Regions from separate parts of the Gracilibacillus sp. D59 genome, predicted to be linked through region 1. Evidence: riboswitches for the same ligand, from Rfam matches in the RefSeq annotation. Region 1 holds a riboswitch; each other region holds the start of a gene.
What was found. A riboswitch is a leader RNA that binds a small molecule or an ion and turns the genes downstream of it on or off. The one in region 1 is predicted to bind cyclic di-GMP.
Positions count from the first base shown of each region.

Region 2: it holds a riboswitch for cyclic di-GMP, as region 1 does, so the genes downstream of both, ACTWP4_RS02785 (LuxR C-terminal-related transcriptional regulator) here and ACTWP4_RS11590 (PP2C family protein-serine/threonine phosphatase) in region 1, are expected to answer to the same signal.
Region 3: it holds a riboswitch for cyclic di-GMP, as region 1 does, so the genes downstream of both, ACTWP4_RS06100 (RHS repeat-associated core domain-containing protein) here and ACTWP4_RS11590 (PP2C family protein-serine/threonine phosphatase) in region 1, are expected to answer to the same signal.

Region 1 covers NZ_JBQQCK010000006.1:21,009-31,967, forward strand. Annotated here, with positions in the region: gene ACTWP4_RS11575 (nitrate/nitrite transporter) at 1-1,272, shown strand, start outside; gene ACTWP4_RS11580 (STAS domain-containing protein) at 1,488-1,802, opposite strand; gene ACTWP4_RS11585 (flagellar assembly protein A) at 1,819-3,864, opposite strand; gene ACTWP4_RS11590 (PP2C family protein-serine/threonine phosphatase) at 3,867-4,700, opposite strand; cyclic di-GMP riboswitch class I at 4,865-4,950, opposite strand; gene ACTWP4_RS11595 (hypothetical protein) at 5,732-5,959, opposite strand; gene ACTWP4_RS11600 (ABC transporter ATP-binding protein) at 6,186-7,319, shown strand; gene ACTWP4_RS11605 (carbohydrate ABC transporter permease) at 7,316-8,242, shown strand; gene ACTWP4_RS11610 (carbohydrate ABC transporter permease) at 8,239-9,051, shown strand; gene ACTWP4_RS11615 (ABC transporter substrate-binding protein) at 9,068-10,474, shown strand; gene ACTWP4_RS11620 (aldo/keto reductase) at 10,678-10,959, opposite strand, start outside.
Region 2 covers NZ_JBQQCK010000001.1:614,478-625,436, forward strand. Annotated here, with positions in the region: gene ACTWP4_RS02755 (polysaccharide biosynthesis protein) at 1-1,556, opposite strand, end outside; gene galU (UTP--glucose-1-phosphate uridylyltransferase GalU) at 1,583-2,464, opposite strand; gene ACTWP4_RS02765 (tyrosine-protein phosphatase) at 2,551-3,318, opposite strand; gene ACTWP4_RS02770 (tyrosine-protein phosphatase) at 3,496-4,257, opposite strand; gene ACTWP4_RS02775 (CpsD/CapB family tyrosine-protein kinase) at 4,591-5,283, opposite strand; gene ACTWP4_RS02780 (YveK family protein) at 5,258-6,022, opposite strand; gene ACTWP4_RS02785 (LuxR C-terminal-related transcriptional regulator) at 6,226-6,855, opposite strand; cyclic di-GMP riboswitch class I at 6,951-7,039, opposite strand; gene ACTWP4_RS02790 (LPXTG cell wall anchor domain-containing protein) at 7,457-8,140, opposite strand; gene ACTWP4_RS02795 (GH92 family glycosyl hydrolase) at 8,221-10,959, opposite strand, start outside.
Region 3 covers NZ_JBQQCK010000002.1:635,469-646,427, reverse strand. Annotated here, with positions in the region: gene comJ (competence protein ComJ) at 1-31, opposite strand, end outside; gene ACTWP4_RS06100 (RHS repeat-associated core domain-containing protein) at 47-8,461, opposite strand; cyclic di-GMP riboswitch class I at 8,583-8,672, opposite strand; gene ACTWP4_RS06095 (Ger(x)C family spore germination protein) at 9,274-10,425, opposite strand; gene ACTWP4_RS06090 (spore germination protein) at 10,422-10,959, opposite strand, start outside.

The sequences.
Region 1 (10,959 bases):
ATTCCTGCCCGGGTTTTAATTGGAATGCTTGTAGATAGATTTGGACCGAGAAGAGTATATTCGAGCTTATTAATTATATTAAGTATTCCTTGTTTTACGTTTGCTTTATCAAATTCTTTTACTCAATTAATGATATCCCGTATCTTTTTAGCTCTTATAGGCGCTGGCTTTGTTATCGGTATTCGGTTAGTATCTGAATGGTTCACAGAAAAAAATGTCGGTTTTGCAGAAGGTATTTATGGTGGTTGGGGTAATTTTGGTTCAGCGGCAGCTGCCATGACACTTCCTTTATTAGCCATTCTTTTTGGAGGAGAAGATGGTTGGCGTTATGCTGTTGGTTTAACCGGAATCATCAGTTTAATCTATGGTATTCTGTTCCTACGACTTGTTAATGATACACCGGACGGAGTCACTTATAAAAAGCCAAAGAAAAGTGGTGCATTAGAAGTAACTAGTTATCGCGATCTAATAGGACTAATGTTAATGAGTATACCTGTCTTTGGAATACTTATCTTTCAGAGCTACCGTTTATGGAACTTAAACTTTATCAGTTCTTATATTTTCGTAGTTATTTTAGTTACGCTAATCAGCTTATTTATATATAACCTGAGAAAAATTTGGAATGTAAATAAAGAACATCTTCAAAAAGGCGTGCCTGAAAAAGAAAAATATTCATTTAAACAAGTAGCTATTCTGAATTTTGCTTACTTTTGCACTTTCGGATCCGAGCTAGCTGTTGTATCGATGCTGCCTCAATTCTTTGAAGAAACTTTCTCACTTGGTGTAGCACAAGCTGGACTTATTGCCAGTAGTTTCGCATTTATGAATTTAATGTCTCGACCTAGTGGTGGATGGTTTAGCGATAAATTTGGTCGTAAAAAAACACTTATGATTTTTATTGCTGGATTAGCAATCGGATATATCGGTATGGCGTTAATTGGTTCCAGCTGGCCAATTTGGTTCGCCGTAATCGTCACCATGTGTTGTTCTTTCTTTGTTCAGGCAGGCGAAGGTGCAGTATATGCCATGGTTCCGATGATAAAAAAACCGGTAACTGGTCAAATTTCTGGTATGGTTGGAGCATATGGCAATATCGGTGCTGTTATTTTCCTTACTATCTTTACAATGGTTAGCCCTACCATATTTTTTGTATTAATCGGTCTTACAGCTGTTGTATGTTTCTTATGTATGTTCTTCTTGGAAGAACCAGCTAAAGAAACAGCGGTTGCAAAAGCAAAAGAACCAAAAGCTAAAAATGCTGTTTCATTTTAGGTTCCACAAAGTTATCGCTGAAATATATAATCAAAGTTTCACCCCCGTTTCTTATCTTATAGAAACAGGGGTGAAACTTTATTGTCTACTCATCATAGATATTTTTTTCATCTCCCATTGATGATTAGCAAGACTTATCGGGGTACTGGTGCCCATTACCCCTTACTATGTATTGAAGTGGGATTCTTAAGGGAGATTGTTACCGTGATAATAAATTATTTTACGATTACATTTTCGCCAATTATTTCAGGTATTTGTAGTAATTCAAACACTTCTAAAATGTCATCTTTAACCTTTACTATCTTAACAACTTGTTCTTCCTCTTTTAACTGGTTCACCAATTGAATTAATAACCCCATACCAGAAGAGTCAACAAAGTGAACATCTTTAAAGTTTAGGCATATAATTGATTCACTTTGTAACTGAGGTATCAATTCATCATTTACTAACTCAGTCGATTCAATATCTAAATCTCCATGTAATAATACATTACAATTATCTTCTGTTTTTTCCAAATGATATTCTAACATGCACACGCCTCCTTCATTATACGAATATAATTTGTCCTTGATCATCTAATTTTGCTTTAATAAATCGCTCTTCCTTAAATAGCTGTCTTACAGTTTCTCCAATTCGTAAAATCGTTCCTTCATAAGCCTTCATCACGGTTATCGTTTGATCAGCTGAAGTAGAAATAATGGTTTTGGTTCCGCTAATTGCACCTGCTTCACCTACTATTACCCCAAATCTGCCAAATACTTCTCCACCTCTTAAAATACCATTTACTTTAAGAGCTCCACCTGCATGTATCTTGGAATTAATACATCCTTTACCGATAATATTTATATTACCACTTGAGTAAATTTTACTATTGATAGTATCTGATAACGTTATATAAGAGTTTGGTTCTACTTCAGATTCTGTTGACTTTGCTAGTTCATGCATTAAATTTTGTAATATATTTAATTGAGAAATAGTTATTGTTTCATTTGATAACGAAAGAAATTTAGTCTTTAAATCATAACCTATTTTCTTCCATTCTGGCTCTTCAATATATTGTTCAGCTTTTTCAACGATATCTACATATTTCCTTGCTGTAGTTTTATAATCCTTAAATTTCTTTTCCAATAATAAGATAATTAACGGTTGTAACCCTTTTATCTTAATTTCTTGTGATTTATACGCTTTTGAACTGGTCAATTGCTGGATAATGACAATCATTTTTCCTAATTGTTTTTCCAATATTGCAAGTAAATGGCCTAATTCAATAACTAAAAGATGATGTTTTCCTGCCGTAAGGTTAGAATTAATGACGTTTCCTTTTGCAATAATAGATTTTGAAGCTGTCAGAGTCGATTCACTAACAGATTGGTGGACATAAATATCTCCGCCTGCTTCTACAATCATTTGTTCCTCTATTTCTCCTAAAATCTCAACATCTCCACTAAAACGGATATTACCTGATGCAATGTTCACATTTCCGTCGTGAACTAATTTGGACATAATCATCGCTTTGACTGTCATGCCTCTTTTTTCAATTGCCGGTCTTCCCGATTCCGAAGCAATGATTTTATCATCGATTAAATCTACACCTTTTCCAGGTACAACTCTTAATTCTTTTGGTTTGTTTGCTGGGATTTCTGTATCTTCTACCGTGCGACCTGAAATTCCAGGAATAGGCGGGTGTAAAATTGCCATGATCGTTCCAACTTCGACATTAGGAATAATATTCGCTTCTTTAAAATTCACATTTCCTTGTTCATCTTCCACTAGCCCATTTTCTGCATTAATATCAACTTTTAATTCCAACTCACCATCTAACCCATGTTTAGGCTCTTTTCCTAATGCAACGACAAATTTACCTTGCTCTTGAGTTTTAATTGCATGCTCAATCGCTTTATCATTTAAACCAAAAGTGATATTTTGCCTTTCAAGTTCATTAATAATATCATCTCTGGTGAGTGTATTAATAATTTCCCTATGATGTTCTAATTCAATATTAATATGATCACTTGGCGGAAAATCTTTTAACCTTTGACTAATTTTTTCACCTGGAAACACCTCTATAATTGCTTCCAAACCATTCTTTAAAATAGATATCTTCCAAGACATTGATTTTTCCTTTACTGGTTCAAACTCAATATGGTAAGAATTTTCTTCACTTAAAAGGATCGTTTTTTTATTGATTAATTGCCCATTTTTATATAAGGATACATCTTCAGAAATGGAAGCGGTGGCATACTTTTGGTCTGTACTCTTAATATGAAGTTCATTATCGATAATCCATGCAGTACCTTCTTTTTTATTTTCCCAACTATGTACTTCATTAGGTTCCTTAGCTATCAGATCATCATCTTCTCGTAATATAGCATTATCAATCATTTCATCCATTGATAGAGGTTCAGTGGATAACTTTTCATTCGATGATTTGGATAGTTTAACAATAGCTTGTTTGCGACCTATTCCCATAAAGCCCTCTGTATCAAATTGAATTATTTCAATATTGACATCCTTTTTATTTAATTCCATTAACTTTAATCCACGAGATATGGCTTCTTCTACTGATTTTCCCTTAGAAACTAATTGGTTCATTGCTATCCCTCCTCACCAGAAATATTTTTAATAGTGAGTTGATCGTTATCAACTTTTATTTTCAATACGACCATTGTAATGTCATCTTTTTGCACAACACCATTTGTATACGTCTTAACTTCCTCTTGTATCGCCTCTTCAATTTCTTCTGCTTTATAATGCTGATATTGTTGTAAACTTGAAATCAACCGGTCAATTTTAAATAATTCTCCGTGTTCATTTTGAGCTTCAATAATTCCATCAGTATAAAAAAAGACAATATCTTCTTCATACAGTGTAATCATATCTTCTTGATAACTTGTTTCGGGTAGGCCACCTAACATAACGCCCCGAATTGCCGGCAATTTTTTTTCGTTAAGATTCCGATCTATTACAATAGGAAGATTATGTCCTGCACTCGCATATGTTAACGTCTTTTCCTTAGGGTCCCAATCGGCACATAGAAGTGTAACAAATGAACCTAATGTACGAAGATCGTTATACATTGCATCATTCATTACTTTCAATGTTTTACTAGGAGAACATTGATGTTCGGCACAACTTCGAAAAACGCCTCGTGTAAGGATCATTAACATTGCTGCTGGAATTCCTTTACCCATTACATCTCCAATCACAATTCGTATCTTGCCATTTGGCAAAGTATGAAAATCAAAATAATCACCACCAATTAATCGAGCTGGTATCGAAATACCGGTTATTTCACCTGCGTCTATTTCAGGTTTTTTACCGTTAAGTAATTTCATCTGAATATTACGCGCCTGTTTTATTTCTCTCGCTAGAGTATTATCCATTTGCTCATTATATTGGTAATTTGTTTGCAAATGTTTGCCGAACAAGTTGTTCACCTCCTCATATTGCTTTTAATATTTAAAAACTCTTAGAGTATTGATATTACTCTATCGAATTAGGATATTGGCTGAAGATATAAAAAAATCCACCTGAAAAGGTGGATTTAAAATGACATACATTAAAAGGACTATATCATTTTGTATTCCTACCCTTCGGCAACCCGGCTATCGTAGTCGTATGACCTTAGATCCTTGGGCTTTGCGTCCTTATTTTTCAATAAGTTTGCCATTATCGTTAGTAGTAAAAAAGTCATGATTCCATACCTATATTCTAAAAGAAAATTGTCTTGGCGTCAATAATTGACAATGTATTAATGATGACCGTTTACCAGTATTTTAGATCAACCCCCTAATACTTTTATATCACTTCTCTCTAAAATTTATCACGGTGCTAACAGTCTGTAAGACCAGCCACTTCAAGCTTCAAGTAACACAAGAATAAGTTTAGGGATAACAGACGCTAACACCCTGATAAGTTTCGCTAATGATCAGTGGAGGTCAAAATACCTACTGATCATAGTCTCACTTTATATTTAACAATTTTCCTTAATTGAGTACGCTTTTCAGTCTATCAATATATTACCACAATATTACTAGTTCATTTTCATTACTTTTCACCTGATTGTTCGTTATTAAACATTAAGCTAATGATTCTACATCATTTCAACAATAAAAGTTTTTTGGGAAGTATAAAGCCGAATTAATGAAAAGAATTTAGCGGAGGTTTAAAAGAAATTATTCTACGGTGTAGATAGGAAGCCAGCCATTATGATAAACTGGCTTTTTTATCAATTCGAGAAGCAAGTATATACGGAAGCAAATGTTAACTTCAGCAACTTGAGAGACTCACCGATAGTGAAAGCTATAGGTCTAGTAGCCTTTTCATCGACTAGCTTCGATCGTCTTGTGATCAATATCAATACTTTTTGTTCATCGTGCCCCTAGAAGAAAGACAACAACGATTCATCAGTGTTTCAAGGGCATAGTCTATCAGTCGCTATACGGGCAATCTACTTTTCTTATAGATTCAAACCAGGTTCCACAATCATTTGCCACCATACAATTAAACTAATAATAATAGCTATAAAAACGATTAAACTTTTTACAGCATACGGGAAACGGTTAGGAATAAATTTCAATGCCAAACTAAATACAAGGCCCGCCACCAACATAAATATTACAGCATATATTAGCATGCCTAAAAAATTATCGACAGGCAAACTCATTGATTCTTTAATTATGTCCACATTTACACCTCATTACAACAATAAACGTATTTCATATTTTCTTCACAAATACTATCATACAATATTTTGCCGATTATGAAAGTGTTTTTTCTCGATTTTTATTAATTCATGATAAAAATTGTTAATTTTTGTATATATTTTTTTACACTATGTTAATACCCTCTTTATAAAACTTCTTTATAATCGGCAATGACATACAAGCTAATCTATTAAAGGAGAATTTATTATGTATTCTGTCGAACTAAAACAAGTCGATAAAAGCTATGACAAAGAACAACTTGTTGTCAAAGATGTTAGTGTAACAATTGAACCAGGCGAATTTTTTGTACTTGTTGGACCTTCAGGATGCGGGAAAAGTACACTGTTACGAATGATTGCTGGATTAGAGGAAATAACCTCTGGGTCGATATTGATTGATGGCAATAGAGCAGACCACCTCCCGCCTAGTAAACGTGAACTATCAATGGTTTTTCAAAACTATGCCCTCTATCCACATATGACAGTAGAAGATAATATAACATTTGGTTTAGACGTAAAAAAAATGCAAAAAAAAGAAAAGAAGGAAAAGTGTTATGAAATTGCTGCAATGCTAGGCTTAACAGATTATTTAAAAAGAAAGCCACGTCATTTATCAGGCGGTCAAAGGCAGCGAGTTGCCTTAGCAAGAGCTATTATTACCAACCCCCCCATTTGTTTGATGGATGAACCTTTATCCAATTTAGATGCAAAATTAAGAGCTCATATGCGTTCCGAAATTCGTGAATTACAGAGAAAACTTGGACTCACTTTAATTTATGTTACCCATGATCAAGTCGAAGCAATGACAATGGGAGACCGCATCATGGTATTAAATGAAGGAGTAATTCAACAGGTAGGAAAACCAATCGATGTTTACAATACACCAGCAAATCCTTTTGTCGCAAAATTTATTGGTTCACCACCGATGAATTTAACGACTGGGCTGGTGGATAAAAACACCTCACATATAAAAATTAGTGAGAAAATTTCATTATCTGTTGATCGCTTAACTATGTCAGACTTGAGTAGTGATCATGTAATAGTAGGGATACGCCCTGAGAACATAAGAAATTATGAAGAAACTGCCAGTAGGGATTTATTCTTTCAAGTAACCATCGATCATGTAGAAATTTTAGGTACAGAAACATTGCTGAAATTTAAATGGAATGAAGATTCGATTTGGTACGCCAAATGGTATGGACAATGGGATATTAGAGTTGGTCAGACATTAACATTGACACTAGATCCAGATTCGCTTTGTATCTATGATGGATCCACGGAAAAATTACTTCAAGGTCCAAAAAATATTCAACATCAACATGTTCAAGAGGGAATTGTATGAAAAGTACAGCGGAAATACAAGAAAAATCGTTTAATAAAATAGATACAAAGTGGAGATTCGTTCATTGGAGATCAGCAATTTTATATTTATTGCCATCTATTATTCTTTTTAGTGTGTTTTTATTTTATCCACTTGGAAAAACGTTATATTTAAGCTTCTTTTTAACTGATCAACAAGGGATAGCCAATGTTTTTGTTGGATTGGAGAATTATCAATATATCCTGCAGGCAGAAAGTTTTCATAAAAGTATTAAAGCAACTATTTTATTTGTGCTTTACACAGTACCAACAGGTGTTATCATTTCTCTTTTTCTGGCTTTACTGGCAAATGAAAAAGTAAAAGGTGTCGGCTTTTTTCGAACCATTTATTCATCGACAATGGGTATTTCTGTTGCAGCCTCTGCCGTAGTTTGGTTATTTATTTTCCATCCAAGTATGGGGATTTTAAACCAAATTATAACGTCAATTGGAGGTACTTCAATTGATTGGTTACTACATCCAGACTGGGCGTTAGTTTCTGTTTCAATTACTACGATTTGGATGAATATTGGATTCTCTTTCCTTATTTTGTTAGGTGGTTTGCAAAATATTGATGATCACCTTTATGAAAGTGCCAGAATTTCAGGTGCAAGTTATTTTTATCAACTAAGAAGGATAACGATACCAATGTTATCTCCTACTTTATTTTTTGTTATTACAGTCTCTTTAATTAATGCCTTTCAAACATTTGGACAAGTTGATATTTTAACGCAAGGAGGTCCGTCCGAATCTACTAATTTGATCGTTTATTCTATCTATCGAGAAGCCTTTGTTAATTACCAGTTTGGTACAGCTAGTGCACAATCAATCTTCCTGTTTGTATGTATTTTGATTGTAACCATTTTACAATTTAAGTTTGGGGAAAGGAAGGTGCACTATCAATGAAAATACTTCGATCTCTCATTACATATATGTTGCTGCTTATAACAGCAATAATTATCTTTTTCCCAGTGGTATATGCTTTCTTCATCAGTTTTATGAGTGGCGCAGAACTCTTATCAGGGAAATTCATTCCGGAATCCTTTCATTTCGATAATTATCAAAAAGCATTTGAGCGTTTACCTTTAGCACAATATTTATGGAATAGCTTTTTTGTATCTACTGTCGTGATGTTAGGACAATTACTTGTCAGCGCCCTAGCTGCTTATGCTTTTGTTTTCATTCCTTTTAAAGGAAGAAATATTGTCTTTTTCATCTTTATTTCTACGATGATGATTCCATGGGAAGCAACCATAATTCCGAACTTCCTCACGATTCAACAACTAGACTGGATTAATAATTATCAAAGTTTAACGATACCATTTTTCGCCATCGTATTCGGTACTTTTCTATTACGACAACACTTTCTTACAATACCAAAAGAATTAAAGGAAGCTAGTGATATTGCTGGCTTACGATCTTTTAAATTCTTCTGGAAAGTTGTCATTCCATACTGCCGAACTTCTTTTGTTACATTAGGAGCTTACGGTTTCCTGACTACTTGGAATATGTATCTATGGCCACTGCTTGTGACTAACAATGATGACGTAAGAACCGTCCAAATCGGTTTAAAGCAATTACAAACACAGGAAATGGCAACAGATTGGGGGGTGGTTATGGCAGGAGTAATTATCGTCATCATTCCGACTTTAATCTTGTTGTTTTTAGGGCAAAAGCAATTGCAAAAAGGCCTTGCCCAAGGTGCACTTAAATAATAAGGGGGAATTTTCAATGAAGAAGCTGTTATTGTTGTTACTGACTGTTAATTTACTAGTATTCATCACTGCATGCTCTAATAATGCAGAGAGTGAAGAACCTAACGAGGACACTACAGGAGAAGAGAAACAAACAGATGAAAGCAGCGAGAGTGAAAACACAAGTGAAGAAGAAGCAACAGGCGACAAGGTTGAAGCTGTTTTTTGGCATGCTATGTCTGGAGGAGGTCAAGAATCGATTGAAGCAATTGTCGATAACTTTAATCAATCTCAAGACAAATATAAGATTATCCCAGAATTTCAAGGTTCTTATGAAGAAGCATTAACAAAATTCAGAAGTGTTGGCGGAACAGAGGATGCGCCCGCAATTATTCAGACATTTGAGGTTGGGACTAAATACATGATTGATAGTGGTTTTATTGAACCCGTACAGTCTTTTATTGATGAAGAAGGATATGACATCAGCCAATTAGAAGAAAATATTTTAAATTATTACACGGTCGATGGGCAATTATATTCCATGCCGTTTAACTCGTCTACACCAGTTATGTTATACAACAAAGATGCATTTGAAGAAGCTGGTTTAGATCCAGAAAATCCACCTCAAACGTTTGAAGAAATTAAAGCAGCAGCAGAAAAATTAACCGTTAAAAACGGTGATAATACCGAAAGATATGGTTTCTCCATTCTGAATTACGGTTGGTTTATTGAGGAATTAATTGCTACACAAGGTGGATTATTTGTAAACAATGATAATGGTCGCACAGATGCAGCAACTGAAGCTGTTTTCAACGGTGAAGAAGGATTACGTGTATTCCAGCTAATCGATGAGATGAATAAAGCTGGTACATATGGTAACTTTGGGTCTAATTGGGATGATATTCGTGCTGCATTTCAAACTCAAAACACTGCAATGTATTTAGACTCTTCTGCAGGAGTGGCTAATACTGTTGAAAATGCACCATTTGAAGTCGGTGTTTCTTATATTCCTTATTCAGAAGAAGCTGAGCGTAATGGTGTTATTATTGGTGGTGCGTCTCTTTGGATGTCTAATGGCATTGATCAAGAAAAACAACAAGCGGCATGGGAGTTCATGAAATTCTTACAAACGCCAGAAAGCCAAGCGAAATGGCACATTGACACTGGGTACTTCGCTATTAATCCTGCTGCCTATGAAGAAGAAATTGTACAAGAAAAATGGGAAGAGTACCCTCAATTAAAAGTTACGGTTGATCAATTACAAGAAACTAAACCATCTTATGCAACACAAGGTGCTTTAATTTCCGTTTTCCCTGAAGCTAGACAACAAGTCGTAACAGCTATGGAAAATGTATTACAAGGTACAGATCCTCAAGAAGCATTAGATCAAGCAGCAGAGGAAACGAACCGGGTAATAGAACAAGCCAACCGGGCAAATCAATAAGCTAATAAGACGATCTTCTAATAAATTTCAAAAACCCGTTTCATTGTTGAAACGGGTTTTATAATAAGAATTTCATTTACTTAACGATAAAGTGAGGCTATGATCAGTGGGGTTTTGACCCCCACTGATCATTAGCGAAACTTATTAGGGTGTTAGCGTCTGTTATCCCTAAACATATCTTTGTGTTACTTGAAGTGGCGGTCTTACAGACGGTTAGCACCGTGATAAATTTGATCTATTTTGTTGTATTCTTCATCTGTTAACGTAACATCTAATGTTTTCAAATTATCTACAACTTGACTTGGTCGCTTGGCACCTGGAATAATCGCATCAATTAATGGATTTTTTAAATACCAGGCTAGCACTAAATGAGCTGTTTCAACCCCTTTATCAGCAGCCATTTGATTTACTTTTTCCACACGATTCAGCTCTCGATCAAATTGTTCACCTTTAAAGTGATCCATATTCTTACGCAGATCCTTAAA
Region 2 (10,959 bases), on a different contig from region 1:
ATTAGGTTTTTTGCTAAATCTACTATTTTTACAGGGGCACCCATATCTAACACAAAGATTTCTCCACCTTTGGCTAGCGTACCCGCTTGAATCACTAGTCTTGAAGCTTCTGGTATAGTCATAAAAAACCTTGTCATATCAGGATGTGTAACTGTTACCGGCCCACCCTTTTCAATCTGTTTCTTAAACAATGGAATAACACTACCACGACTGCCTAGTACATTTCCGAATCGCACAGCAACAAATTTAGTATTACTTCTTGTTGCAAGATCTTGCACAACCATTTCTGCCACACGTTTTGTAGCCCCCATTACATTCGTAGGGTTTACGGCTTTATCTGTAGAAACTAAAACAAAAGTATGGATGCCAAACGCGTCTGCCGCGTCTGCTACATTTTTCGTTCCAATTATATTGTTTTTTACGGCCTCGTGTGGGTTATATTCCATTAATGGTACATGTTTATGTGCTGCTGCATGATAAATAATTCTAGGATTATGTTCTTGTACAATTTCGAAAATACGTTTTCGGTCTTGAACATCAGCAATAATTGGCACAATATCTATTTCAGAATTTTGGTATTTTTGACGTAGCTCCATATCAATGGAATAAATACTAAATTCTCCATGCCCAACTATCAAGATTTTGCTAGGAGTAAAGCGCATCAATTGTCTACAAATCTCAGAACCTATCGATCCACCAGCACCAGTAACCATTACTGTGTTACTTGTTACATATTCCGAAATCGAATTGATATCTAATTCAACTGGATCACGTCCCAATACATCTTCTACATCGACATTTTTTAGAGAATTCACTGAGATTTTACCTGACACGATGTCCTCGATCTTTGGTACCATCTGAACTTTTGCATTAGTACTGTTACAAATAGCAACTAATTCTGTTAAAGCACCATTTGTTAAAGAAGGAATAGCTATAACTATATGTTCAATTTCCAAATCTTTGACTAAGTCAGGAATCTCTTTTGTGCTTCCTGCGACTGGAAGATCATATAGTTGCATTTTATGCTTTGCCATATCATCATCCGCAAATGCAATTGGTAAAAGCTCTGTATGTTGCTGTTCGTTTTTTAATTGTCTCGCAATCATTGCACCAGCAGAACCTGCTCCTACAATTAATGTGCGTTTTCTATTTTCATTTCCTTGCATATAGCGATCACGGTATACTCTCCAAACAAATCTTGATCCACCAATTAAAATAATATGTAATAACCAAGTAACAATAAGTGCTCTTCTGTAAATGGTGAAATCATTCGCAAAAAATTGAACTAAACCTGTCGCCGTAATGGTAAATGTAATCGCCTTTACGATTGCCATTAATTCACCAATGCTCGCATAGGCCCAAACTTTATGATACAGCTTGTAGATAAACGCAAAGAGATGATGAAATAGAAGCAAGGCGATTGCAGTAATCGCCATAGCATCTATCGCAGCAAATGATAAATCTGGATAGACAATCCATGAAGCTATAAAAATCGCTGTACTAACGATTAACGAGTCTAATAAGATTAATAAGAAAATCCGTTGTTTATAACCCATTTGGGCCATCCTTTCCCTAAATCGATTTATTGCTTCACTTTAATTTCTGCTGCTAATCCTTCAATGATCTTCTTTACTTCATCACCAATTTCCTCATTTTGTAACGCAAATTCGATTGTTGTTTTAATGAAGCCTAGCTTTTCGCCAACATCATAGCGTTTACCCGAAAAGTCATACGCAAATACACTTTGTGATTCATTTAACCTTTGAATCGCATCGGTTAATTGAATCTCACCACCGGCTCCTACTTCTTTTTGTTCTAGATATTTAAAAATAGTTGGTGATAATACGTAACGTCCCATGATCGCCAAGTTGGACGGTGCTGTACCTGGTTTTGGTTTTTCAACAAATTTATTTACAGAATAGTTATCACCTTGCTGTTCCTTTGGATCAACTATTCCATAACGATGTGTTTCATGCTCAGGAACCTGTTGTACACCGATAATGGATCCACCAGTATTTTCATATTCATTGATCAATTGTTTTAGACATGGAGTTTCCGACTGAACAATGTCATCACCAAGTAATACCGCAAACGGTTCATCACCAATAAATTTGCGAGCACACCAAACAGCGTGTCCCAAACCTAGTGGTTCTTTTTGGCGTATGTAGTGAATATCTACTTCTGCCGGTTGTTTTGTCTTTTCCAATAATTCATATTTACCTTTTTTCAATAAGTTGTCTTCTAATTCAAAATTATGATCAAAATGGTCTTCAATCGCTCGTTTCCCTTTACCAGTCACTATAATAATATCTTCAATTCCAGAAGCAATAGCTTCTTCTACTATATATTGAATCGTTGGTTTATCGACAATTGGTAAAATTTCTTTTGGCATTGCTTTTGTTGCTGGTAAAAATCTAGTCCCTAAACCAGCTGCCGGTATAATTGCTTTTCTTACCTTTTTCATAATTGATGACAATCCTCCAATTAAATTAATAACATACTTTTTTCATACATGTTTAGCATTATACAGAATCACATAGTGCTTTTCAATCAGAATATTCCCAATATCTTCTTGCGTTTAATTCTTTCTGGAACATCTCCTACTACTGTATCTCCACTAACTAAATATTGTGCATTTTCCATCAACCAAAAGAGCATTGAAGTTCCAAATTCGTCTTTAATAACATTGTGTGCTTCTTGCATCACAAATCCTCTACTGGTTATATTATGTGCATCTGACGCAATAAAATGCGTTAAGTTGGCATCAATTAACTGTATACTGAATTTTCTGATCTTTTTACCGAATTTACCGGATACACTTGCAGCTGTTACTTGTGTCAATGTTCCATTACTTACTAAGTCATATAATATATTTGGATTTTCGATTAACTCTTTATTCCGCTCAGGGTGTACAATAATTGGTTTGATTCCTTGTAATTGCAAATCAAACATTAACTGTTTCGTATAGCGCGGAACATGATTGGATGGGAGTTCCACGAATAAATATCCACTTGTCTCGTTTAGTGGTAATAGTTGTTCATTCTCTAAGTCTGCTAACATATCTCCATTTATTCGCGTTTCTTGTCCAGGAAGAATTGTTAGGGGGATTTCTTCTTCTTGTAATCTATCATTCAATTGATCAACTGCTAGTAATATATCTTCTTTATAGTTATCATAGCTACCGTTTAAGTGATGTGGTGTGGCAATAATCGTGTTAATTCCTTGTGATACGGCAGATTTCGCCATCTGCACACTATCTTCTGTATGTTTCGCACCATCATCAACTCCAGGCAGGATATGACAATGAATATCGATCATGTCAATTCATCGTCCTTTCTGCTCAGAAATGTAATACATTTTACGTCAAATTATCATACTAAAGTATAACAGGAAACACACCAGATGGAAACAGGAGAAGAAAGACGTTTTTTGTCGAAAAGTCTTTATTTTTTGTAAATTCAGTCTCATTTCTCCATATATAAACATATTAACCATTTATATTATTCCGAATATTTTCTTCTTTTTAAAATAGACAGGCTCTTCTCCCTGGACCACATTACCATCTGAGAGCACACTCATATTTTGCTGTAATAGATATAGCTGTCCAAAATCATTGTATTTTTTTATGGTATTCCAAGCTGACTGTAAGTAATAGTTAGTTTCTTCCGATGTATCTGAACCCAAGAAATGGACGAGATTATGTTGTATCAATTGTTTAGTAATCTTTTGCAGTTTCTTACCTTTTTCCCCCACAATACTCTTCGCACTCACTTGTACTAGTACCCCGTTTTTCACCAAACTATAGAGTAAATTAGGATTTTCTTGAATAACCACATTTTTTTCAGGAGTTACCAACACTGGTCTATATCCTTTTAATTGCAATTCATAGCATAACTGATTGGTATATTGTGGAATGTGATCATACATTAATTCAACAAAAACGTATTTTGTATCTGTTCCATAAGTGAGTAATCTGCCTTTCACCAAGTCATCTTCCATATTTCCATAAATACGAATTGTTTGTCCAGGAATGATTTCTACTGCTATATTTTCTTCTTCGAGCTGTTGGTTAATTTTCTCGACAAGATTAATAATAGAATCTTTATGAATTTCTTGATTTCCTTGTATGTATCGTGGTGATGCAATGATTTTTTTTACTCCAGCTTTTTCAGCTTTCTTCACTATAGCGATTGACGAGGTAATATTTGACACACTTTCATGATTAATTGGAATAATATATGGATTTATATCCAACATTAGTATCACCCTTCCCTGTTATTCTACCAACTAAACAAGACTTTAGACCTGTTCTATATAAAGAATAACATATCCGTTATAAAATGGAAAGGAACAATTCAAGATATTATTGTTATTTATATCCATTAGAATTTACTTTGATTTTTATGGGGGTTCCATAGAAGAAGAGTTTTAGCGCTTCGTATAAAATTATACGAAACGAACATATGTGATTTGATATTGATTTGCGCAGAATAAGGGTAGGAAATAGATAACTGGAGGTCTCACAGTACCTTTATATTTTCATAAAAAAAGCCTTTCGACCAATTTAATATTGATCGAAAGGTTTTTTGGTTAATTTCCGTAATAGTAATAGTGACCTTTTTTCTGTTCTCGGTCATTTAGCACAACACCTAACAATTTCGCGTTACCTACATCTAATAACTCTTTTGCTTTGGTGGCAGCATCGTATTCTGTCTGGTTACTACGAACAACCATTACTGCACCATCACAAATATTAGCAAGAATTTGGGCATCAGTTACTGCTAAAACAGGCGGAGTATCAAAGAGTACTAAATCATAATCCAAACCGGCATTGGAAATAAGATTTTCCATCGCTTTGGAACCTAATAATTCAGATGGGTTCGGCGGGATCGGCCCACAAGTTAACAAGTCCAGCCCTGCTACATCACTGCTTGTAACTGATTCTTGCAAACTTGATTCGCCCACTAGCACACTGCTTAATCCTCTTCGGTTATCGATTCGAAAAGTGTAGTGCAATGTTGGTTTACGCATATCCGCATCAATTAGTAATACTTTCTTTCCTTGTTGCGCAAACACAATTGCTAGATTCGCTGTCGTTGATGACTTTCCTTCTGATGGTCCTGAAGATGTTACAAGCATCGTTTTTAATTCCCCATCTACAGAAGAAAATTGTAAATTCGTTCGAATCGTTTTATACTGCTCTGAAATTGGAGAGCGTGGGTTCATTTTCGTGATTAAGTGCCTTACATTCTTTAATTTAGACTGTTTTTTTCTTCTGGCCACTTACGCTCCCCCTCTCTGCTTTTTGATTGATGGAAACAGGCTGTCCTAATGACATCATATCTTTTTCCTCAATATGCGACACTACTCCAAGAATCGGCAATTCCAATTTGTCTTCTACATCTTGTTCGGTTTTAATCGTATTATCTAAGTATTCAAATAAGAATGCTAGTCCTACCCCGACCATTGCACCAATCACAATAGCGATTGCGATATTTAGCATAGGCTTCGGGTTGACAGGTTGTGGATTTGCTGGAACAACCGCTTCTGATAGAACATTTACATTATTTACATTCATTAGACCCGGTAATTCTTCTTGAAAGATTTCTACTGTTGTATTGGCAATGTCTGCCGCTACCGCCGGGTCATAGTCAGTTGCTGTCAGCGTTACAACTTGAGAATTTTGCGAGGTGTTTAACGATATTTTACCGCCTAACGCTCCTGCAGATATCGTTAAATTCATCTCTTCCACCACTTGATCTAGGATACGATTACTGGTGATAATATCATTATACGTATTGATAATCTCTACATTAGATCGAATCTGATTAAGGTCAACACTTTCAGATTCGCTTGTATCTTGATTGACAATAAATTGTGTACTAGATTGATAGGTCGGTGTTAAAATAAAAAAACTGATGACGGCACTGATACCGGCAGCACCAACAATTAATAATACTATAAGTAATAGACGTTTTTTCAGGACTTCGAAAATTTCTTTGAGTGATATCGTTTCTTCCATTATTTCGTAACCTCCGCATAAAAGTTCTTTAAGATGAATTTTCCCATGACATTGTATACGAACACATCATAAACGGAATTATAACATAAACCGTTTTTATTTGACATAACTATCTTGAGATTTTTAAGTGTTTTTATATGTCATAATTGTCATACACACAAATAAAAAGCCTATGCAACCCTCATACACAGGCTTTTCTTTCATTAAGATACATGGAACCATTGATTTTTTAATGCGGTGATCACTGCATTTGTTCGATCAGGTACTTCTAATTTTCTCAGGATCGAACTGATATGGTTTTTAACCGTTTTGTCAGTGATGTATAATTTCTGGCTGATACGATTGTTACTATATCCTTGAGTTAAGAGTTCCATCACTTCCCACTCACGATTTGTGAATACACCCACTGGTCGTCTTTCTTTACGGCTATGGATTTCACGGTAGTCTCCCAAAAGAATTTGCGTGAGGTCTTCATGGATATAATGATGCCCAGACATGATCTTTTGAATTGCATGAATAAGTTCTTCCTTTTCCATTCCATTGAAGAAATATCCATTAAGATCCATTTTAAATAACTCAGTAAGGTCTTGATGGTGAGTATCTTCTGTCCAGACAATTATCTTTTTGTTGTTTTTCGTATATGTGTTAATTAAGCTTATGGTATCAGTATCTGTGTCAATATCAATGATGAGCAGGTCGATAATATAATCTCGGAGTTTTTCTTTCTGCTTCGGCTCAACCGCAATGATATCATACGCTTTAAACTCGCTTGAAAGCACTCCTACTAATCCTTCTCGATATATAGAAGCTTCTTTCAGTATAGCTATACGCATTGATATTTCCTCCTGTTTCCTTTTTTGAAAATAAAAAGGCTATTTCTGAATAGTACAGAAATAGCCTAAATAACTTTTGCATATGTTTGAACAATTTAGGTAACCAGGCTGCCATAGGTAAATTGAACCCCTTAGACCCTAGGTTTTGCGACCTACTTTTTCAAGTAGTTTGCCTTTTTCTTACTATTCACTTCTGTTTTATATAATACCGTTTTCCTATATTTATTTCAATAAGTAGGAAGATATATTTGTCAAAATAAACCTTTTGGTTTATTTAGTGTAAATTAATTGGAAATTATACAGGTTTATATACTCATATTTTTTGTTCCTTTTTGTCGATATATGTTTCTTGTTGTTGATGCGAGAAAGTTATTTTGTTGTTTTTTGTGGATAATTATCTATTTTGACAATTCATAAGTGATATGACGCAGAGAGTAGTATGATATTCTTATGCTATTGACTAGTTATAATCGATATACCGAACAAATTACTGCGCGATTTCATACTAATACTCTTATATGAATTATACCAATAATGCTCTTTTAGTTTCAAAAAATAAATTGCGTAGCTTTTGACTACGCAATTTATTTAATCGTAATAATTATGCTTTTTTCTTTTTTTGATAGTAAACAACGCCACTACCTAAGACTAACAATATCAAACCTACTATCAGAAAATTGTAAATGGAAGTACTTGTGTCTGGCAAGTTACTTTCAGCTTCTTTTGACTTGTTTTGGCTATTATCAGAGGATTTATTGCCATTATTTCCATTACTGCTGTTGTTGGAGTTATCTCCGTTATTTCCTTTCCCATTGTTGTCAGAATTGCCTCCATTATTACCGTTTCCAGCATTGTCTGAGTTATCCCCATTGTTACTATTTCCATCATTGTCAGAATTGTCTCCGTTATTACCTCCTCCACCGTTATCACAATCTTCTTCACATGTAAGAGCAACGGTAGCTGTGTCTTGAATTTCATCATACCCTACAATTACGGTGTAATCGCCAGCTGTATCTCCATTAGCAGTCGTCGGAAAACCGATAGTTGATTGGAATTCACCATCTTCGACCGTTAACACATCCATATAATAAACAGCTTCATCAGGTGCAACAATTTTAATTAGTACTTCTTCTAACTCTGTCGCTGTTCCTGACACTTCAAGCTCTTGACTTGCCCTGATTTCATTCTTATCCATATCCAAAGATACAGCTGCAGCAAATACTGTCATTGGCATTTGAGCAATCAACAACGTCATGAAAAGTATCGAAATAATACGTAATTTCACTTTTTCTCCTCGCCTTCTAAATTCATCCCCTTATAAGAGAATCAATTATGCTAATGTTTCATTTTCACGTAATCATTAGGCTACTTAACAATATTAGAAAAGATCATTTTATCAATATTACCAACATATCGAAGTTCTGATGTAGTAGAACCACTAAAGACTACACAAATGGTCTTATTGCCTGTCAGTACTTTATCTAACGTGGCACTGGCTGTTTGATAAGTTCCCCAACCACTTCCTGTATTGGCTAGATCAACTGTCCCAATCAATTCACCATCTTTGTCATCTAATCGAATCTCCGCAACTACATCATCAGGTGCTTTTTGCGAGGGAGCATCATACACTATGTCGACATACTTTTTGCCTGCATCTCCAAAATTGACATCGTTGAACGTCAACCATGCACCATCAAATGTGTTCGCAACAACTGTTCCACCATTGTTTCCTTCTATTTTCAATGGGCCATTGTTGAATGAATTTACTTCGTCTGTCCAATTACTTCGATTCTCTAACTCTATTACTACATTATCTTCCGCTTCTTCCTGGTTGAAAAAGCTCGCATTATCAAAATTACCGATATATTTATAAGTAGAGTCAGTCGAACCTTTGAGTACGAAATACACATCTTGTACACCAGTTACGTTCTCATCCAAGGAGGCAGTAACTGTTTGATAGGTTCCCCAGCCCTCACCAGTTGGTGGTACTTCAACTGTGCCGACTAACTTCCCATCTACTGCATCTAAACGAATCTCTATCGTTGAATCAGATGCACTGTTTCCTGAGTTACTGGCATATTCCACAGCAACATGACTGACACCTTCACTACCAAAATTCATTTTTTCATAAGCCAACCATGCACCATCAAATGTATTTGCCACTTGCTCGCCACTTTTTCCATTCTCTGTTTTCATCGGGCTATCATTAGCGGGATTATTTTCAGTTGACCAATTATCATTGTCTTCTAATTCCAGTTTTTTATAGTCAGCACGAACATCCTCATATGCCAATGTAAAACGATCAAAATTACCAATGTACGGTTGACTACTGTTTGTGTCACCTTTCATAAGGACAAACAAATCTTGTTTACCTGTGACGACTTTATCTAAATAAGCCGTTTTCGTCGTATAGCTTCCCCAACCATTGCCAGTGGTATCTAATTCTAATGTGCCAACTAGCTCGCCCTTGGTGGAACCGAGACGGAATTCTAAGCTACTTCCAGCTGGAACTCTTGATGTCGGCGCATCATATTCCACCGTAATTTGGTTTGTACCCTCTATACCGAATTCTACATCCTGATAAGCAAGCCATGCGCCATCAAAAGTATTTGCTACTACAACACCACCGTTATTTGCTTCTGTTTTCAGTGGACCATCGTTAAAACTATTAACATCAGAAGACCAAGCCGTTCTTGCTTCGAATTCAATCTCTGATCCAAAGCTATCATTTCCTTGTTCTCCATCCTGATCCTCGTCTTCTGGAATTGGCAATGGATCAAGGTCGTTTCCTTCATCTCCATCTTCTTCCTCTCCATTATCAGGATTTTCGGGACTTGGTTTTACACCTGGTACAGGTTCTGACTTTTGTTCTAATGGTTTGGCAAGCCATAAAGAGTCGTAGATATTACCATTGAATTCATCTACTAGATAAACATTGATATCGTATTGTTCTTCATCGACGTTAAATAGTTGAGTGAAATCAAAATCGCCATTTTCTACAGGAACAGTATTCGTCATCCATGCTTCGTCGTTCTCAGTCATCAACTGGAATACAACGGTAGCAGATTCATCATAATCCCCTGTTAAAGTACCTTTCACATTTACTTCTAGATTACCTTTTTGAGCAATATTGACATTTAAATCATATACTTCCCAAAGCATATCAGCAGTAAAAGGATCCTTTGAAACTAGAACATCTCCATACGCCTGATCTTCACCTTCATTCGCTTTCACTCTCACTTGAACCTGACCTGCTTCGTATTCAACTGGTCCTACAGTTTGTGGATTGGAAGTAGCAATATGCCAATTCTCCCCACCATCAAGACTGTACTCATAGTCTAACGCCCGATCAAAACCTTCAACATTTGTCCAACCAAATGTATTCTCCTCATCGTCTACTTTTCCATCTGTAGGAGCATCTGGGACCTCCATTTTACCAACTGATTCTAAGCTGAAATCAAAAGCAATATCTGAACTTGTCGCATTTGTTTGATGAACCTCTGCAGTAATGACGTTTTTACCTTCTACTAAATACGACGGATCAATCGTATAGCTATTCTCGTCTCGTTCATCATTTACTGTGCCATTCGCATAAGTGTCGTAATGGACTTCCCCACTTGGCATGTTCGTTCTAATAATTTCGTGGCCATTCAAATAAACAATCGCTCCATCATCACGTATCAAGCTCGCTTCTAATCCCATCATATCTTCTACGTTTTCTACCTCAAACGTTTTACGGAAATAAGTAGTTACGTATTTATTTCCACTATCAGGACCATAGCTTACTTCTGTGTTAACATTGTCGTATCTGTCATATCCAAGCATCGCTTGACCAGATTGCCATTCACTGTCATCAAAATCAATCGCTGTCCAGTTAACTCCCGCTTCTTGTCCTTTATCAAAGTATTTCCACTTTGATTCTTTTGAGATTAATTCATTCCTAGTAATCTTATTATCTACTTCCTGAGTGAAGTCTGTTGTTGGTGGTGTAGCATCTTCATCAGCTCCCCACTCATAGTTAGGCTCTGCACTCATTTCGAATTCTAATGTTCCACCTGCCATGACATCTTCATAACCAAGAAACGCTTGATCAAAGTTTTCTCC
Region 3 (10,959 bases), on a different contig from region 1:
ATATTTCAAACTCAAAAGAAAACTCACTCATTATATAATCCCTCCATTATTTCAGTCTTACTGTCGTTCCATCTGGATAATTTCTTAACTTATTCCCCAAATAAGCACCTGCACCTCTGTTATCAGATGGACTAACAGGTCTTACACTTACACCCATACCACCCTCTTTAAACATTGCTGGTGGGTATTCATCTAAATCCTTACCTGGAACTTTATCAAGACCACCTAAGCTATCTTTTCTTCGCAATTTTGCACCTGAACGGTCAATGGTTAGTGTGTCTGGATGACCTGCTTTTTGTGCGTCTTGGATATGCTTACTTGTTTCAGGATATCTATTACTAGGTATAGTAACTTCAACATCAGGATTTCTATTACCCTTGGTATTTAAATTAACTCCAATATTATCCCCTGCTACTGGTCCTTGACGATTTATAGGTCGTACAGAAGAAGTATTGTTGGATACATTCCTTGTTGCCTTGCTGAGATCGGCTACTTTCGATCCATACTTTATCCCGTTACCAACGTATCCTATGCCAGGAACGGCCGATAATGCGGATAATCCCGCATTTTTATAATCCCCTTCTACCGCATAATACAAGGCATTCGCAGAGTCCGCAATGATACCGATTCCCGGAACCATTCCTGCTACATCGAGTGAACCATGGATGATGTCACTCACTTGGGCTTTTTGGACCTTTTCCTTCACCCATGACGTCATTTTACCAAAGAAAGAGGAAGAGGAGTCATTGGTATCCCTCGACGGTTTTGATGGTTGTGAAACCGTTGGGATTACTTGATGACCATAGCCCTTTCGTATTGATCCAACTACATCCTGTGTTTGCATTGCCCCTGGCTTGGTCACTTCTTGCCTAAAGCTATTATGAGAAGTAGTGGTCTCCGTAAACATCATACTTCGAGCGCCTGGCAACGTACCACTTTCTGCTAGAATTTTCTCAAAGTTGGACTCCATCATTTCTTCGGCAGTAATAATCGTTTGATTTCCTTTTCGACTTTCCTTATAGTACTCGTGATATTCCGCGTACTCTTCAGGGTTATTCCACTCAATACGCTCACCATTCGGAGCATCTGTCCAAATATGTTTTGCCTTATAATACCATGTTTCGGACCTCACTTCATCCCATGTAATTATCTTTTCTTTATTTGTCGTATCTTCAAAATAATTTTCTGTCCATGAGTCCGTTACATGGTTCTGATAACGATACTCCCAACCTTCGTCATGACGATGAAATATTCTTTCCTCCACAAACGATGCCTCATGATTCAACACTTCCTGTGGAATATCCCCTTCATCATGCCTAATGATTTTTGGCGTTCTTCCCGTTGGATCCCAATACTTCATCGGATTGTTCATCACGTACGCATAACGGTTTTGAGATAACGGCTGATCGATTGTGCCTTGATACGTATCCTCTTGGAGGAAGCGACCAACGGATGCATCATAGAAGCGTGCTTGCATATCGATGAGACCGGCATCTTGGTCGAATTGATGTCCGGTATAACTACTCACATTATAGGGAGCGGTGATTCCTGCATGGATACCACCGAAAGCATCATAACGATAACGCTCAATGATGTCTCCATGTCGATCGGTTAATTCACTTACCGTAGACATCCCATCATATTGGTGATACATCATTCCGCCTGTGGTTTTCATACTCGGGTCATGACCCGGGATGCTTCTACCATGATAGCCAAACATTTTTTGGGATACGATCCTGTCATTTGGTCCTACATAATATTCTCCATAAGGGGAGCCTGTTTGACTATACTCTTTATGGATGCCTGTTGTCATTCCTTGATACAAGTAATGACTATCCACAATTTCCATCTTTTGTCTTCCGTTACCTTGTTTATATAACCCCCATGCATTGCCTTGCCCTGGATGCTCATCCCATTTTGGACCTTTGCCCTTGCCTGGATGTTTATTAGAATTATTTCCTTTTCCTTGTCCCGGGTACCGCTTCTTCTCTAGTCCAATACCTTTTCCTGGATGTTGGTTGCCTAATGGGTCATCTAATGATCGCCACATACCACTTTCTCTAGTTACTTTTCGATCTAAGGCATCATAACCATAGGTAACATAACTTTCATCCCCAAATAAGACAGACCTTAAACGATTAGTCGCGTCATACGTATACGTTGTTTCGTCCTCTTCTTTAACTTCTTTAATCAAGTTCCCATTTTTGCCGTACTCATATCGGGTGTCTCCCGCTTGTAAAAGCTGGTTGTTTTCATTATACGAGTAGGAAATTTTGTTACCATCCACTGTTTCCGTTAGACGGTTTCCAACAGCATCATAGGTATAGCTTATTTTCTTTGCTGGATCCATTAAATATTTTGGTTCGTTAAATCCATTGTCGGAAGTCTCGACTTCTTTTTCTGCAGCTTTCAAGTTAAAAGAATTAAACCAACTGATAATTCCATTCCATAAGTCTTTGATTCCGTTCCAAATACCTTTAAAGAAGTTAGCTACGGCTTGACCCATTTTTTGGAAGAAACCTGATTCCTCTTCTATGTTATCATCTTTTTCTGTTTCACTCTGACTTCCATCAGAACCATCATTTCTTGTTACATCATTAACCTCTTCATTTGCATCATTTATTTTTTCAGTTGATGGGTTAGCATCTAATTCGTCGGTAGCGTCACCCGTATCTGGAACAACGTCAGTAGTATCAAAAGCACTCGATGTTACTACTGGTGATTTCTCTTCTTCTGTTGTGTCTTCATTTAACTTAGGTGTATCTTCTTCTACTGTGTCTTCATTTAATTTCTTGGTATCCTCTTCTGTATGGTCCTCTTCCTCATTTAGGTGATGTTTTCGGTTCTCTGGAAAATTTGGCTCTTCCTTTACCTCTTCTATCTTATCAACAGGATATTGCACTTCTGTCAATCGATTAAGCGCATCATACGTATAGTTTGTGATGGCTCCATCCTCTTCGGTTTGCTTTACTCGATTACCAGCATCATCGTAAGCATATGTAAAGGATGAAATAACACCATTTTCTCCTTGATTCTTGATTGTTTCTAGATGACCATCAGATGTATAGGATTGTGAAATCGAGTTTCCATTAGCTAGTTGTTGTTCTTTTACACGACCTAATCCATCATATTGAAAAGTACTAGTATTTTCATCGGGATCCATCATTTCCGAGATAAGGTTCCGTTTATTATACTGATAAGAAATGGTTCGATCCTCACTATTAGTCATTTCAATTATATTGCCTACTGCATCGTAAGAAAAAGATAAGCCTTTATCGATAGTATCATTTCGTTGGACAGTTAGACGATCTAGGGCATCGTATTCGAAAGTATCCTTAGAATCAGGGGATTCCATCGATACAAGCCGGCCTGCTTTGTCGTAGCTATATGACTGTTTAAGTCCGTCGATATTTTTTTCACTAACTTGTCCACGCTTCGTATAAGCATACTCGATTGTTTGCACATTACGATTCGTTTCTTCCGTAAGCTGGCCAGCCTTATCATATTGATAGTTGTGAACATTACCTAATCCGTTCACCTCTTGTGTAACACGATTGTTCAAGTCATAGCCCCACTGCCTCGTATTACCATTTGCATCAGTTGCTTTCGTTATATTTCCAGTAGGGTCATATTGATATGCGGTCCGACCTTCTAACGGGTCGGTTACACTGACTAACTGATTCAATGCATCGTATTCATATTTTGTCGAATGACCTAATGGATTGGTTTGAGATACCACGTTTCCTTCCGCATCATAGGCATAGCTCCATTCTGAACCACTCGGCATCTCCTCTTCTATCAAACGAGATAGTGCATCATATTCGTAATTGGTTGTATAGCCTAACGAATTGGTCTCCTTTATAATATTCCCGGAAGCATCATAATCCCATGATGTTTTATATTCATCAGCATCTACATATTGCACCAGTTGATCGATTGCATCATATTTATATTGTTCCTGACGACCGAGGGCATCTGTTTCCTGTATAAGGTTCCCATTCGGATCATACTTATAGGAGGTCTCCTCATCCATTGGATCTGTGATATTAGTAAGCCACCCTTTATCATTATATTGATAATGCCATGTTCGCCCATCCTCCGTAGATTGTTCCGTCATCCTTCCTAAAGCATCATATTCATATACAGTTTCAAACCCAATTGGATCAATTTCCTTCACTAATTGCCCTTGAGAATTATATCGATAAGCTTGACTATTACCATTAGGATTTAGAACTTTTGTGATGCGGTTTAGTGCATCATATTCATACTTCCATTCTCCACCCTCTGCATCTTTCTCTAATACTCGATTACCAAGTGCGTCATACGCATAATGTATCTCTGCACCTCTTGCATCTGTCACCTTAGTCAGACGATAATTGTCATCATATTCATAAACAGTCTCTTGTCCAAGTGGGTTGACTTCCTTGGTAACATTACCTACTACATCATATGCGTAGCTTGTCTTTTGATTATTTCGATTAATCACAGCTGTCATATTGTCCATGGCATCGTACTCATACTGATATGCATTACCAAGAGGATCTGTCTCCGAAATCGTACGTCCTAACGCATCGTATTCGTACGATGTTGTTCGGCCATCTGCATCTGTGACTTGTTTTTCTTGGTTTAACAAGTCATATTGAATGGATGTTTGATCACCTAGACTATTGGTGATAGTAGCAACTCCGTTCTTATCATCAAAACTATAGGTCGTAGTTTGACCACGGAAATTGGTTTCACTTGTTAAACGTTTCAATGGATCATAAGTAAACGATTCTTTATTTCCCAAGACATCGGTATGTTGTACCACATTACCTAATGCATCATACGCAAAAGATTCCTTTTGACCACGGGCATCCGTAATCTTAATGATTCGACTTAATTCATCATACGCATATGTGGTCGTAGCTCCTTCTGCGTTTGTTACTTCTACAGGTTGTCCTAAGGAATCATATTGATAATCTATTTGATTCCCTAATGGATCTGTTATAGATTCCACTTCACCTGAGTCAGTATAAACATACTTTGTTTCATTGCCTTTTGGATCTGTTTCTTTTACTACTTGATCTAACGGATTATACTCCCATTGATAGGCAAATCCCATCGCATCTGTTTGTGATATTTTTCTTCCTACTTGATCGTATTGATAGGTAGTTGTATTTCCATTCGGATCTGTCTGCTCTGTCATTCGTCCGAGTGCATCATATGCTAAGGTCCATACTTTGTCTGAAGGATCTATCACCTTGCTTATGTTACCACTTGGTGTATATTGATACTTTGTTGTTTGGCCTAGTGCATCCACTACTTTCACTAGACGACCTGCTGCATCATATTCACTTGAAGTTGTATTCCCTTTAGCATCTGTCACAGAGAGTTGTCTGCCTAATGCATCATATTTATAGGAAGTAATAGCACCTCTGTGATTCTCGATTTCCTTTAATTGACCAAATTGGTCATAACGATAGGATTCAATTAAACCAAGCGCATTCTTAATAGTTTTCACCCTACCAAGTGCATCATAGGTATAGGAAGTGGCATTTCCTTCTTCATCAATTTCTTTCGTCATTAAATCATGCTCATTATATCTCCATTCGTATGTATCGCCTAAAGGGTTCTCCTTTTCTACTAATCTACCAAGTTGGTCGTACGAAAACGAAGTGACGTGTCCTTTAGGATTCGTAATCGATATTAACTGGTTATCTTTATTGTATTGATAAATAGTTTTTTTAGAGTCAGGTCGTACATACGTCACTTGATTATTTTCTTGATTATACTGCCATTGATGCGTACGATTTCCTTTATCGACCATTTTCGTTAAGCGATTAAAGTCATCATAGATAAAAGCGACTGTTCGATCACTTGGATCTGTTTGTTCCTTTATCCGATTTTTTTGATCATAGGAATAAGAGGTAATTCCTCCTAAAGGGTTTTTTTCTTCGATTAACCGACCTGCATTGTCATAGGTGTAGCTTGTCACACCTCCACTCGGATCAACCGATTCTATCATTCTTCCTTGCCCATCATAGGTGAAGGAAGTGGTTTCCCCAACACCATTTGTCGTACTTTTCAGCCAACCAGCTTTATCATACGTGTATTTCTCTACTGCTCCGTCTGGCAATTTCTTTTCTACAAGATTCTGATTGGCATCATATGTATAAGACGTTACCGTTCCCTTTGGATGATGGGTTTCTTTCAATAACCCGACGGTATTATACACATACTCTGTTTTATTACCAGTAGGATCGATCCATTCCTTCTGACGACCTGCTGCATCGTATTGCCAATAGTTTGTGCGACCAAAAGGATCGATAGACTTTATGCGATTACCTAACACATCATACGTATAGGACATTGTACGGTCATACTGATCAGTTATTTCTTGAATATTTCCTCGTTTATCATAGGTATATTCAAAGCTTTTCTTACTACTTCCACTTTTCATTTCAACTGTTTTCACTCCAAATGGACCATACGTGTACACGATGGTTTCCGTTGGAGCTTCTACTTGAACCACTCTACCAAGCTTGTCCCTCGTTAGAATAGTAGTTTCCTCTTGAGGGTTAGTAACGGTTTCGACATAACCTAACTTATTATACGTGTAAGCAGTTGTGCCATTTGGGCCTTCTATCCTTTCTAGCTGTCCTTTCGGATTATAAAAGTAAGTAGTAGTTCGGCCAACAGGGTCTGTAATAGTCTCCACCTGTCCAATTGCATTATAAGTAAAACTTGTCTTTACACCCTTTCCCGCATCCTCCGTTAATGCGTTCCCTTGTGCATCATACGTAAAGGCTATACTAGTCCCGTTAGGGCGTTTCTCCAAGATGACACGTCCGAGATCATCGTAAGAATAGCTTGTTTTATGTTGGGAGGGATCAATCACTTCTTCCACTAATCCTTGATCGTTATATACCAACTTGGTTACATGATCATCCTCATCAATTATTTTCGTCATCAAACCTTTGTTATCATATTCAAAGGTCATCGAAATGCCTGTTGCATCTATTCGTTTAACGAGATTTCCTTGAGTATCATATTCAAAGGTTGTTTCTCCCCCGAGAGGATCTGTTATTTTCGTAGGCTGTTTCCATTTTTCATGATATTCATAAACAGTTTTTCCTCCACCTAAATTTACTTGCTCTGTTTGATTACCTTTTTCATCATATGCATAGCTAATTGTTCCTCGTTCTGATTGAATTTTTTCCAAATTTCCATCTGCATCATAGGTGTAATTGGTAACAGCGCCTAGCGGATTTTGCATGCTAGTTATGTTACCATCTTGATGTTCGTAAACCCAGGCGCCGTCACTGATGTCTGTGACCGTTGTTTTTCCATTGGCATAAGAAATATTGAAATAAGTTTCACCAAATAGTTCTACACTAGTTACTTGGTTTTCTGCATTGTATGAAAATTCAAATGTTTTTTTCCCTTCTGTTACTGTAACAATGCGATCTGATGAATCATATCCATATTGAATGATACGGCCATCAGCTTGTTTCACTTTCTCTAACCGACCCTGAGTATCATATGTATAATCAACGGTGCGGCCAAATGGATCTTTTATTTGAACAATGACTTGATTATTCCAGTCAATCGTGATAGTACGACCAGTAGTATCTGTAACAGTCGATACTCTTCCTTGGTTATCATACTCATAATGGAACTTGTTTCCATAACGATCTTGATATTGAATCATCTTTCCTGCTTTAGCGTCTTGTTCATCACGCCATGCAGCATAATAACCATAGTAGGTCAATTTCGTACCATTAGCATGTGTTACCACATATTCATGCTGATTCACCCGTTCTATTGACACATCTTTTTCTGACTTTTCATAGTAGCCTTTATCTAACTCATAATTAATCATGGGATCATCGTCATAGCTTGTCACATAGGCATCCTCATTTTCCATAACGAAATCGTATGTATGGACACTGCCATCTAGCCTACTTTCACCCAGGTCATAACCTGCATACATTTCTAGTTTTGAGTCCATATTAATCTGCCAGCCTTGACCTAGTTCACCTGTACTGTCATCATCTGCTAAGTAGGTTCGTTCAATCACATAATCCATACCGATCCCTGGTAAAGATAGATCGGTACTATCCAACTTTACAAACCCAGACATAACATCAACTGGATTTTCAATTGGGTAAGATCGTTCATTCGTGGTAGTGGTAGCTTCTCTTTGTTGTGGTGCAGTTGATGGTGCCATGTTTCCTTCTAGCGCAGCAGGCAATGGGGGGTGAATATTCCCTGTCGGACTTGGTATTGACATAGGGCCTTGCTCTGTGCGAGGCATAAAGTCCATGATTGAATTTGGATTCATCAAATCAGCAAGCTCATCGACATTAGATGTTGCCTGACTTTGCATGCTGTTCGGATAAATCGGTAGACTTGTAAAAATAATAAGAAATACTAATAATAAGACCAAAACTTTCTTCAGCATTTGGAAAAATTCCATACAAAACATAAGCTCCTTTTTCTCTAATTTATCTAGGAGGTTTTTCTTGTTGCAGTATACTTTTTAAACATATAAAAAGCATTCTAAGCTTATAACAACTTAGAATGCTTTCATACTTCTTCATAGCAGCCCAGCCGTCATAACATTTCACCAATGCTTTAGACCTGTGGTTTTGCGCCCTTACCTTTCGATAAGTTTGCCTAGAGGTACAAGTGATTTAATACCTACATCTATTTACTTATAACAACATGACTACAATCATACGCACCATATACATATAAGTCAATATACACATGGACAATTATATATTATAAGGTTCAAAAGTCTTTAATTATAACCGTTTATTTCCATTTGAAGGTGTGATAAACTTTTAGTTATGAGAGGGAGAAGAAGGTGTTGGAATAGACGAATAGTCTTGAAATGATTTTTTGGAAGTTTTGAGTTGGGAAAATAACCCATACCAGCATCCATGTACTATGTAAGTAACCACACCAACATTGACATGGAGGTACTGTTATGAGCAATAACAGTACCTTCTATAGTTCTAACGAAATCATTTCTCAAACTAAACCTCATGTTCCGTCGGTAAGAAAACTTGGACAAGATCAGTTATTATTTGAATTGGACTAAATGTTTCAATCGGAAAAAGGTGAAGGTGATTAACGATGAACAAAATATATGCTGTTGTCAACAAAGAGAAATATAGTACCATCTCTCTTTTATTTTTTCTTTTCCATAACCGTTTGGCATCGATAATTATAAGCAAGATAAATATAATTGATAGTACAGTAATCCACATATATAGTATCCCTTCATTCAATCTCAATTTGAGTTGGTTCAATAATTAATCCTGATCTTCGTATATTTGATGTCACTTGAATATCAAATTTAACTTTTGCTAGTATCTCATTTTGTTGATCTTTGACTTCTTTCCAAACATTAGGATAGGATCTTCGCAACTTTTGTCCAATTCCATAAATATCCGAACCCATTTCTTTTGCTAGTTCAAATTCATTTTCAATCTGCGAGGTAACTACTTCACCTATTTTCTTTTCAACCTGTTCCATCTTGTCCTTAGCCAAGAGATCTACTGGACACGTCTGATCAGAGAGATTTCCTTCTAAGAATATATTAACTTTATAAGTTAATTCCTCATTTTTTAAAATAAGCTCGTCTTCACTTTCGAAGTCAGTTGTCTGAAAAGCAAATAATTCTTCCTCATATCCAGGACAAGCCCCTTCTAAAATGAAATAATCATATGTGTTTTTTAAGAGCTCTGTACCAGCTATTTCTGGGCCATCAATATAGCCCACTACTTTATCATCTTTAAAAACTGCTACCTCTTTCACCTCGTATGCTTCTACTTCTCCTCTTATTACCTTAGGATGAATCACATCTACAGATGAATCAATTCCAGGTGTAGCGAGTGCAGTAGTAAAATCTCGTAGTTTTACTTTCCGTGCAATAATTTGTCGTTGTTCAGCAGAATCTAAAAGGTCACTCATTGCTTTAGATGGAATACTTCCAAGTTCTATTTTTTGGTTGAGTAAATCTTGTGCACTTCCTCGTGTTACCACTAAATAAGAACCAGCACGACTATCTCTATCCCGTTCAAACCACGTTATAATCGGGGCAACACCATCTCTAGCTAATTCCTCACCAAAAATGATAATCTGGAGGTGTGACCAGTATAATCGACGTGGGGACAGTCTATTCATATTTTTGATTGCACTTATTACCGTTTCACCTTGAGCCGTTACACTCCATGTTGGTAATTCTGACCCCTTATCTTCTGTTTGTGGTTTAATCACCTGAGCTGTTATTTCATACACGTCTTCATTTTCACTAACTTTATCAATTCCCACACCTATCACAACGGCAACTTCATTCAATTCTTTTTTATCCCAGCAACCACTTAAAAGTATAATACAAGTAAATAGCAAAACGAGTCTTATTATTTTCACTTTTTTTGTCTCCTATTTAAATGGTTATTATCCGCATCTGACATCCTATCTTGATTTTCACCTGCAACCTCATTCGGTCTTTCTCTCATTGCCCACCATGGCATTCTTATAAATAAGTCTCCCCAATTGTCTTTGTGAAAAGGAACAATAGGAGTTAAGTATGGTACACCAAAGGAGCGAAGTGTAGTTAAGTGGATATATATAAGAATTAACCCAAAAATTAAACCAAAAGCTCCTAGAACAGCAGACAATGCTATGAGAGCAAATCTTAACAATCTTGCTGATATTGCTAAGTTATAGGATGGTGTTGTAAAAGAACTTATTGCAGTTAGTGAAACTGTAATAACGGTTGCTTGTCCAACCAGTCCAGCTTCTACTGCCGCCTGTCCTAATACTAATCCCCCAACGATAGATACTGCTGCACCAATAGTTTTAGGCAGCCGTAGCCCCGCTTCTCTTAATATTTCAAACGTTATCTCCATAAAAAGAACCTCAACGGCTATAGCAAACGGTACCCCTTCCCGTTGTCCAGTC